DNA from 3 places in the Streptomyces sp. NPDC007025 genome. Region 1 is predicted to be linked to each of the others. Evidence: riboswitches for the same ligand, from Rfam matches in the RefSeq annotation. Region 1 holds a riboswitch; each other region holds the start of a gene.

Region 1 (3,198 bases):
CGCCGCCTTCAGGCGAAGCTCGCCGCGACCGGACTCGACCTCACACCCGGCGAGTACGTCGTGTACCTGACCGGACTGGTCGTGGTGCTGTGGCTGCTGGCGTCCTCCGTGCTCGCGCCGTTCTTCGGACCGATCGCCGGGCTCGTCGGGGTGCTGGCCGCCAACGCCTTCCTGGCGCACCAGCGGCAGCGCCGCACCGAGCAGTTCATCGGCCAGCTCCCCGAACTCGCCCGCATCCTCGCGAACGCCACCTCTGCCGGACTCGCCCTGCGCACGGCACTGGGCATGGCAGCCGAGGAACTGGAGGCCCCCGCGGGCGACGAGCTGCGGCTGGTCACCGACCAGCTCTCCGTCGGCCGCTCCATCGACGACGCGCTCAACGAACTCGCCGAGCGGCTGCCCTCACGCGAACTCGTCGTCCTGGTCACCACACTCGTCCTCGCCAACCGGGCCGGAGGCACCATCGTCGCCTCGCTGCGCAACCTCACCACCACCCTGGAGGAGCGCAAGGAGACCCGGCGCGAGGTGCGCACCATGCTCGCCGAGGTGAACGCGACGGCCTTCACCATCCCGCTGCTGGGCCTGGGCGCCATGCTGATGATGAACTCGATGATGCCCGGCGCCCTCGCCCGGGTGACCGGCAGCCCGGTCGGCCAGGTCGCCATGGTGGTGGCCGTCGGGCTCTTCGCCGCCGGGTTCCTCGTCATCCGCCGCCTCGGCCGGATAGAGGTGTGAGCGCGTGCTCGCTCTCGGACTCGCCGCGCTCTGCGCGCTCGCCGTCCTCGGCGCCTTCCTCGGCCTGCGGATGTACCGCGCGGAGGCCAGGCTCCCGCCCGACCTGGCCGTCGCGCTGGAAGTCGGCGCCACCCGCACCTCCACGGGAGAGGCCGCCGTCGACCGGCTCGGCATGCGGCTGGCGCCGCTGGTGCTGCGGCTGATGGGCCCCGAGCAGGTCGCGGCCAAGCGCCGCCGGATCGACCAGGCCGGCAACCCCGGCGGTCTCACGCTCCAGCGGTACGCCGCCCGCCGCGCCGTCTACGGCGCGTTCGGCCTCGGCATGGGGCTGGTGGGACTGTGGGCGGGCAGCCTCTTCTTCACCGCGCTCGTGCTGGCCTTCGGCTGGTTCGCGGCCGACCTCGCCATCCGGCAGGCGATCAAGGAGCGGCGACGCGTCATCGAGCGCACCCTGCCCGACTTCCTGGACGTGCTGGCCGTCGTGGTCTCCGCCGGGCTCGGCTTCCGGCAGGCGCTGGAGCGGGTCGCCGACCGCTACCGGGGGCCGTGGGCCGACGAACTGCGCATCACACTCCGGCAGATGGACATGGGCGTCAGCCGCCGCCAGGCCTTCGACGAGCTGCGCGCACGCAACGCCAGCGACGAGGTCGACCAGTTCGTCACCGCGCTTCAGCAGGGCGAGGAGCTCGGCGCCCCGATCGCCGAGACGCTCATCCAGATCGCCACCGACATGCGCCGCACCGACGCCCAGAACGCGCGCCGCAAGGCGGCCAAGACCGTGCCCAAGGCCACCATGACCACCATCGCCTTCCTGCTCCCCGGCACCCTCATCCTCATCGTCGCCACCTTCGTCCTGGGCTCCGACACGGACTTCGGCGCGGTGCTGGGCGGCTGAGCCCGGCCGGCGCGGACGGCCGGGGAGCGCACCGGCCCCCGGGCCCGGGACGTGCTTGGTCCGGCAGCTCCCGGGCCGGTCAGGGACCGGGCCGGTCAGCGTCGGTCCGGTCGATTCCCGGTCCGGTCGACCGGGATGACTGTGGGCCGCCGTAGTAGCAGTTGCCGGTGTAGGCCTGCCAGTTGCCGCTCGACTCGCACTGGGCCACCTTGCCTCAGGTCTCGACGGAAGGGGCGTCGGCGTTGCCGGTCGCGAACAGCGGCAGCACGACACCGGCGCCTCCTGCGGTCAGCGCCAGGACGGCACTGTGCCGGAGGCGGTTCCGGGCATGCTTCCGGACATGGGGAGTCCCTCTCCTGCGCCTGCGAGGTGAGCTGTCCGATTCGGGCCGGAGCAGTAGTCCGGCCGCGACGTCCGCCTCTCCGGCGGCACCGTCACGACTTCACCCCAAACCCTCGGGGTATCGGTCCCGCAGGGCGCCCACCTGGATTCCCCGCTCCTGTCGACGGTGGTTTCTCGCAGGACAGCGGCGGGATTCGGCGTCCGGCACGAACTGCCGCACACCGGGCGCGACAGCTCGGGCATCTTAAGCACGCACATTTCCGGGCACAAGAAGACGACCGCCGGGCCATCTCAGCCCCGATTCAGCGGGTTTCACGCCAGGAATGTATTTCCTGATCGCATACCCGGGCTGTCGGGAACAGTGCTGTGCGACGGGAAGGAAACAGGAGGACTCTTGTTGCCGGAGCCGTCGTGAGCCGACTCACGGCGCTGCGGACCGCCCACCCGCTTTCCGTATGTGAACCCGGGGGAGGGTTGGCTGTGCGGTGGGGGGCAGTCGGCTGTATGTCCGTTGCGTTACGTACGGGGCTTATGTCGTGCGGGGAAGCGGGGTTGCGAAGGGGGTGCGCGGGGCATCTCGCTCGCTATGGTGAGGGTCGGTGCGTCCACAGCCCGCATCTGCTCAACGCGCGCACTCAGCACGGGGGTTCCCCGTGTCGCACGGCTCGCCCTGTCGCCACGGTCCGTCGAGAGGAGGCGGCGTCGGTCCATGTCCGGTTTACTCCCCGCCCTCCCCGCCGCCCGGCGTGCCGGAACGTGCCCGTCCGCGCCCGGTGCGGCCGCGGTCACGGCACCTGTTGCCGTCCGCCCCTTCGCCGTCGCAATGAGTTGTGGCACAGTCTGCACTCGGACAGCGACTGTTAGCTACACCGCGGGGTACCGGCAGGAGGGGGCCGAGGTGACACCACGCCGCTGCCGCCCCGGCGCCGGCCGCCGTGCGGGGCGGGTGGGCCCGAAGGTCCGGAACGACACGGGGGCGTATCCCTCCAGGGGTACCGAGTCAGCCAGCTACGGAGGAGAGCCCGATGCCGAACGGCACGCGCGGACGCATCCGCACCCGCCTCGCCCTGATGCGGGGCAGGGGCGGGGACCGGGGCGCCAACTCGATCGAATACGCCGGGATCGTCATCCTCGTCGCGGGCATCATCCTGGCCATCCGGGCGCTGGGGCTGGACTCGCTGATCTCGGGCGCCATCATCAACGCGGTGACCGCCGTGCTGGGCGGC
Region 2 (3,198 bases), on a different contig from region 1:
CCCGACCGGGTCAGATTGGAACCGTGCGGGAAAGGGCGGCCGGGACACAGCCGGTGAACGTGGACGGCGGCGACGTGGGGCGGCTGTGGCGCCTGGCGCGCTGGCTGCCCGCCGCGCTGTGCGCGTTGGGCATCGTCCTGGACTTCGCGACGCCCCGGGACGTGACCGTCTCGGCGCCGTTCGCCGCCGCCCCGCTGGCCGCCGCTGCCTTTCTGACGATCCGCGGCACCGTACTCACCGGAATGTTCTCCTCCGGGGCGACCATCCTGTTCTCCGCCTTCCACGACTCCGGCAATGTGCTGGAGGCCGAGGCCCGGTCCATCACCATCGTGACCGTCTCCGTACTCGCCGTCGGCGTGAACTACGTCCTGATCCGCAGCGGCAGCAGGCTGGCCTCCGCGCGCAGCATCGCCGAGGCCGTGCAGTACGCCGTGCTGCCCACACCGCCCTCCCGCGTCGGTGCCCTGCGGGTGGCTACCCGGTATCGGGCGGCGCAGGCGGAGGCCCGGATCGGCGGGGACTTCTACGCGGCGGAGGAGACCCCGTACGGCGTTCGGCTGCTGCTGGGCGACGTACGGGGCAAAGGGCTCGACGCGGTGGCCGCCGTCGTCCTCCTGGTCGGGGCGTTCCGGGAAGCGGCCGAGCAGGAGGCGACCCTCCCCGGTGTGGCGGCCCGCCTCGACCGGGCTCTCCAGCGGGACGCCCATCGCCTCCAGGGCGCGGCCCGGCTGGAGGACTTCAGCACGGCGGTGCTGGTCGAGGTCGTCGACCCGCGCACCCAGTCCCCGACTCCCTCCGCACCCGGGCCAGGAGGGCCGAGCGGACCAGGTGTACCGGGCGACCCCGGAGCACCGGGCGGACCGGATGTCCCGGGCGGACCGGACAGTGCGGTGGCGGAGGGGCGCACCGCGAGCGACCGCGTCGTCCTGCGCGTCGTCAACCGGGGCCACCCCGCTCCGGTGCTGCTGCACCGCGGCCGGGCCGTGCTGCTGGAGCCGACCACCCCCGCCCTCCCGCTCGGCATGACCGACCTGGGCGTATGGCCCCAGCAGCTGGACGAGTACGCCTTCCCGCGCGGCGCCCAGCTCCTCCTCTACACCGACGGCCTCTCCGAGGCCCGCAACCCGGAGGGCGACTTCTACCAGCCGGCCGAGCGACTCTCCCGCGCCTCCTTCGCCGATCCGGAGGAGCTGCTGGCGACGATCCTGGTCGACGTCGCCGCCCACACCGGTGGCCGGTCGGCGGACGACATGGCCCTGCTCGCCGTCGCCCACGACACCCCGGGCGACACAGGGGAGGGCACTCCGCGCGACGCCTGAGCCCGGTGCGGTCGGCCGGCGCGCCGGCCGGTCGTACACCGCGCAGGCCGGGCAGCAGCACGGCCTGGGCGGGTGGGGAGCCGGGCGGGACTCACGTCAATTACGGGGAACGGCTTGGAATCCCGGCCGCAGTTCTATTAACGTCCGATAACGCAGCACGGTTGTCACTGCCGTCACGGAAGACGGCACCGTGCTCCGTCGCCGAATCCCGCACGCGGTGCAACAGCAGCACCCGATCGGCCGCACAGCACCGTGGGAACCGGGGAACCACCCCTTCTCGTCAGCCGGACGAGGAGGACGGGGTGAATCGGACGCCCTTGCGAGAGGACGCCCGTAGGAGACCTTCCTGCTCCGAACCCGTCAGCTAACCCGGTAGGCGAGAAGGAAGGAAAGGAGAGCGCCCCCGTGGCCTCCAGATCCCAGGGCTTCGTCGGCCATCCGCCCCAGGCGGACGCGTACGCCCCACCCGCCGGCCACGCCGGCCCGGCAGCGCCCTACGGCCAGGCCGCGCCCCAGAACTCCGTCCCGGGGGCCACGTACGACTTCTTCGCCACCGGCTCCGGCGGCCCCGGCCCCATGCCGCCGCACAACGAAGCGCGCGACGCCGGGGAGGCCCGCGCCGCTGCCGACGGTGATGCCCGTGCCGACGATGACGAGCCGTGGGACGAGTGGAACCCCTCAGCGGACTCCACGGTTCCGGTACGCGGCCGGCACCGAGTCGCCAAGCAACGCGCCGGAGGCGTGGCGCGGGGCGGCACCGTCCTGGGGGTCGGCATGATCGCAGCCGTCGGCGCCGGCGGAATGGCCACCGCCCAGGACCGGGACCCCGGCACGATATCCGTGCCCGACGTGGACACCGCGGCCGACGCGCTCCGGAGCATCCCCGACCGGCTGCCCGACGCCGAGGACCTGCCCGGCATAGGCGGCCTCTTCTCCGACGCCGCCGACGCCACGACGGACTCCGGCGGCGCCGGCGACGCGCAGGCCGCCCCCCTCACCCAGGCCGGGCTCTCCGACGAGGACAGGGCGGCGGGCCCCACCGACGCCGGCGAGGCACTGCGGGCCCGCATCCTCGAACAGGCCGAACGCCACCGCACCGCGGCGGACGAGGAAGCCCGCGAGAAGGCGGCCCAGCAGGCCGCGAGCGCGGCAGCGGCGGAGGCCGCGGAACGGGCCGCCGCTGCCGAGGAGGCGAAGCAGCAGCGGGCACGCGAGGCGGCCGCCGAGCAGGAGCGCAAGGCGGAGGCCGAGCGGAAGCGCAAGGCGGAGGCGGCCCGCCGCGCCGAACTCGCCCGCAGCTACACGGCACCGCTGGCCTCCTTCCAGCTCAGCGCCGGATTCGGCCAGGCGGGCGGCATGTGGCAGAGCGACCACACCGGACAGGACTTCGCCGCCCCCAACGGCACCCCCGTCAAGGCCGTCCACAGCGGAACGGTCAAGGAGGCCGGCTGGGCCGGTTCGTACGGCTACCGCATCGTGCTCCGGCTCGACGACGGTACCGAACTCTGGTTCTGCCACCTCTCGTCCATGACCAGGTCGGCCGGGGACAAGGTCGGCACCGGCGATGTCATCGGCCGCGTCGGCTCCACCGGCAACTCCACGGGCCCCCACCTGCACGTCGAGGTCCGCCCGCACGGCGGCGACCCGGTGGACCCGCTGCCGTGGCTCCGCGACAAGGGCGTCAAGGTCTGAGCATCGGCACGGGAGCCGAGGGAGACCTGGGAGCCGAGGGAGCCGAGATCTGAGCGCAGGCCGGGACGTCAGGGGCCGAGCCCCCGCGCACGTGCCCCGAAGCGGACCCGCACCGGGGCACGACCTGCTGCCCGCCCGGTGTGCGCGCCCGCAGGACCACACGCGCCCGCGCTACGGTCGCGGCATG
Region 3 (3,198 bases), on a different contig from region 1:
CGGCGGAGGAGTTCGCCGCGGAGCTGGAGCGCTGCGGTGCCACGCTCGACGCGAACGCCGACCACGCCGGTGTGCGGGTGTCGCTCGAGGTGCCCGTGTCGCGGCTGCGCAAGGCGCTGGGGCTGCTCGCGGACGCGCTGCGCGCCCCGGCGTTCCCCGACAGCGAGATCGAGCGGCTGGTGGCCAACCGGCTGGACGAGATCCCGCACGAGCTGGCCAACCCCGCCCGCCGCGCGGCCAAGGAGCTCTCCCGCGAGCTGTTCCCGGCCGAGTCGCGGATGTCGCGGCCCCGGCAGGGCACCGAGGAGACGGTGCGGCGCATCGACGCGGCCGCGGTACGCGCCTTCTACGAGGCCCATGTGCGCCCCGCGACGGCGACCGCCGTGGTGGTCGGCGATCTGGACGGGCTCCGCGACGGCGGCGTCGAGGCGGCGCTCGCCGAGACGCTGGGCGGCTGGACGGGCGCTGTGGTCGACTCGCGTGCGATGCCGCCGATCACCGCCGACGACACCGGCCGGGTCGTCATCGTGGACCGGCCCGGTGCGGTGCAGACCCAGTTGCTGATCGGACGGGTCGGGGCGGACCGGCACGACCGGGTGTGGCCCGCGCAGCTGCTGGGCGTCTACTGCCTGGGGGGCACCCTCACCTCCCGGCTGGACCGGGTGCTGCGCGAGGAGAAGGGCTACACCTACGGCGTCCGCGCGTTCGGGCATGTGCTGCGTTCGGCGGAGGACGGCAGCGGGGCCGCGCTGCTGGCCATCAGCGGCTCGGTCGCCACCGACGTGACCGGTCCCGCGCTGGCCGATCTGTGGCAGGTGCTGCGGACGCTGGCGGCGGAGGGGCTGACCGACGAAGAGCGGGACGTGGCCGTGCGGAACCTGGTGGGGGTCGCTCCGCTGCGCTACGAGACGGCCCAGGCCGTCGCGGAGACGCTGGCCGACCAGGTCGAGGAGCAGCTGCCCGACGACTACCAGGGCCGGCTCTACGCCCAACTGGCCGAGACCGGCACGGTGGAGGCAACGGCCGCGGCCGTCAGCGCGCTGCCGGCCGACCGGCTGGTGACGGTGCTCGTCGGTGACGCGTCCCAGATCGCCGATCCGGTACGGGAGTTGGGCATCGGCGACGTCAAGGTGGTCACCGGCGGCTGAACCCGGCCGACGGGCGCGGTACCGGGGTAGGAAGTGGGGCCCGGGAGGAGGAATTGCTCCTTCCGGGCCCGCTGTGATGTCCGCTTTCGTCGCGGTTGCTGACGAGTTGGAGTGTGGCGTACGTGACAAAGCCAGGGATTCGTTTGCCGCTCGGAGTTGGCCCCGATTAGCGTCATTGCCGCTGTCCGTCAGAAGTGACCGCACCCGCGGCCGACGGACCGCGATCGCCGAATCCCCGAGGCAGCGGCCGAGGGGGACCGGGGACCCACGTCCCATTGGGGTGAATCGGACGGCCTCGCCAGAGGCGGTCCGTAGGAGACCTTCCTGCTCCGAACCCGTCAGCTAACCCGGTAGGCGAGAAGGAAGGAAAGGAGTACGCCTCCCTATGGCGTTCACCCGTGCCACCGGCAAGCACAGGCGTCCGAGCAAGGCCCGCAGGACCGCGGGCGGGGCGGCCGGCATAGCCGGCCTCGCCACCGTGGGCGTCGTCGGGTCCATCGCCTCCCCCGCCTTCGCCGCGAGCGGCGGCCAGAGCAACGTGCCGCTCCAGCAGAACGCCGAGGTGACCGAGGCCGTCGGCGGCCCGATCTCGGACACGCTGGACGAGCAGGCGTCCGCGCAGGCCCTCCGGGCCGAGCAGGCCAAGGCCGAGTCCGCGGCCAAGGAGGCGGCTGCCGAGGCGAAGGCGGAGGCCAAGCGGAAGGCCGACGAGGCCCGGCGCAAGGCGGCTGCCGAGAAGGCGGAGAAGGAACGCGAGGCCAAGCGCAAGGCCGCGCGGGAGGCCGAACGCGCGAAGCTCAACGCCTATGTGCTGCCCGTCGAGGGCTCCTACGTCTCGACCGGATACCAGCAGGGCGGCGGCATGTGGTCTTCCGGCAGCCACACCGGGATCGACTTCCACGCGGGGATGAACACTCCGGTCCACTCGGTGGCCGCCGGTGAGGTCGTGGAGGCCGGGAACGGCGGTGCCTACGGCAACAACATCGTGATCAAGCACAAGGACGGCACGTACACCCAGTACGGCCACCTCAACTCGATCGGCGTCTCGGTCGGCCAGCAGGTCACCTCGGGTCAGCAGATCGGGCTCTCCGGCTCGACCGGCAACTCCTCCGGCCCCCACCTGCACTTCGAGGCCCGCACCGGCCCCGACTACGGTTCGGACATCGACCCGGTCGCCTACCTGCGCAAGCACGGTGTGAAGCTCTGACGCGCGAGTCCCCACGAGCACCGCATGTGGCAGGCCCCCGGTCAGGTGACCGGGGGCCTGCCACATCCGGGCCGCGGTGCCGCCGGCTCCGGCGGCCGCGGGAGGTGTGCCTGGCGCAGGCAGCCGTTCAGATCGTCTCCGGGAGCTCCTCCAGCCCGTCCGTGACCAGCTTGGCCAGCCTGTCCAGAGCGGCCTCCGCCCCGTCCGCCTCGGAGGCCAGGACGATCTCCTCGCCGCCCTCGGCGCCGAGGCCGAGCACGCCGAGCATCGAGGCCGCGTTGACGGGAGTGCCCTCGGCCTTCCGGACGGTGATCGGCACTCCGGTCGCCGACGCTGCGCGGACGAAGATGGAGGCGGGGCGGGCGTGCAGCCCCTCGGCCCAGCCGACGGTGACGCGGCGCTCAACCATGGTGTTGCCCTTCGAGTCGTACGAGGTTGTCTAGACCAGTCTTGCACGGTCGCCCGAGTCCGCCGTGAACCGGCGACGGCGGTCCCGGAGACGGTGCTCCGGCCGCCGACGATACGACGTCTCCGCACACCCCTGAGCACGCGCCCTCCCTCCGCCGTACGCTGGCCTCATGCCGAGTCCCGAGGAGCGCGCCTACCCGGCCCACTGGGAAGCGGACATCGTGCTGCGCGACGGCGGTACGGCCCGGGTGCGGCCGATCGCCCCGGACGACGCGGAGCGGCTGGTCAGCTTCTACGAGCAGGTGTCGGACGAGTCCAAGTACTACCGCTTCTTCGCGCCCTACCCGCGGCTGTCCGACCGCGACGTGCGCCGCTTCACCCACCACGACTACGTCGACCGCGTCGGCCTCGCGGCGACCATCGGCGGCGAGTTCA

The links. A riboswitch is a leader RNA that binds a small molecule or an ion and turns the genes downstream of it on or off. The one in region 1 is predicted to bind cyclic di-AMP.
Positions count from the first base shown of each region.
Region 2: linked by a shared signal. The riboswitch ahead of ACFYMO_RS13090 (M23 family metallopeptidase) and the one ahead of ACFYMO_RS15500 (transglycosylase family protein) in region 1 are both predicted to bind cyclic di-AMP.
Region 3: linked by a shared signal. The riboswitch ahead of ACFYMO_RS27435 (M23 family metallopeptidase) and the one ahead of ACFYMO_RS15500 (transglycosylase family protein) in region 1 are both predicted to bind cyclic di-AMP.

Region 1 covers NZ_JBIAFT010000007.1:110,665-113,862, forward strand. Annotated here, with positions in the region: gene ACFYMO_RS15490 (type II secretion system F family protein) at 1-735, shown strand, start outside; gene ACFYMO_RS15495 (DUF5936 domain-containing protein) at 740-1,630, shown strand; gene ACFYMO_RS15500 (transglycosylase family protein) at 1,710-1,838, opposite strand; cyclic di-AMP (ydaO/yuaA leader) riboswitch at 1,975-2,182, opposite strand; gene ACFYMO_RS15505 (hypothetical protein) at 2,998-3,198, shown strand, end outside.
Region 2 covers NZ_JBIAFT010000005.1:457,905-461,102, forward strand. Annotated here, with positions in the region: gene ACFYMO_RS13085 (PP2C family protein-serine/threonine phosphatase) at 24-1,319, shown strand; cyclic di-AMP (ydaO/yuaA leader) riboswitch at 1,509-1,713, shown strand; gene ACFYMO_RS13090 (M23 family metallopeptidase) at 1,725-3,011, shown strand.
Region 3 covers NZ_JBIAFT010000016.1:65,533-68,730, reverse strand. Annotated here, with positions in the region: gene ACFYMO_RS27440 (pitrilysin family protein) at 1-1,148, shown strand, start outside; cyclic di-AMP (ydaO/yuaA leader) riboswitch at 1,364-1,519, shown strand; gene ACFYMO_RS27435 (M23 family metallopeptidase) at 1,534-2,355, shown strand; gene ACFYMO_RS27430 (HPr family phosphocarrier protein) at 2,483-2,764, opposite strand; gene ACFYMO_RS27425 (GNAT family N-acetyltransferase) at 2,934-3,198, shown strand, end outside.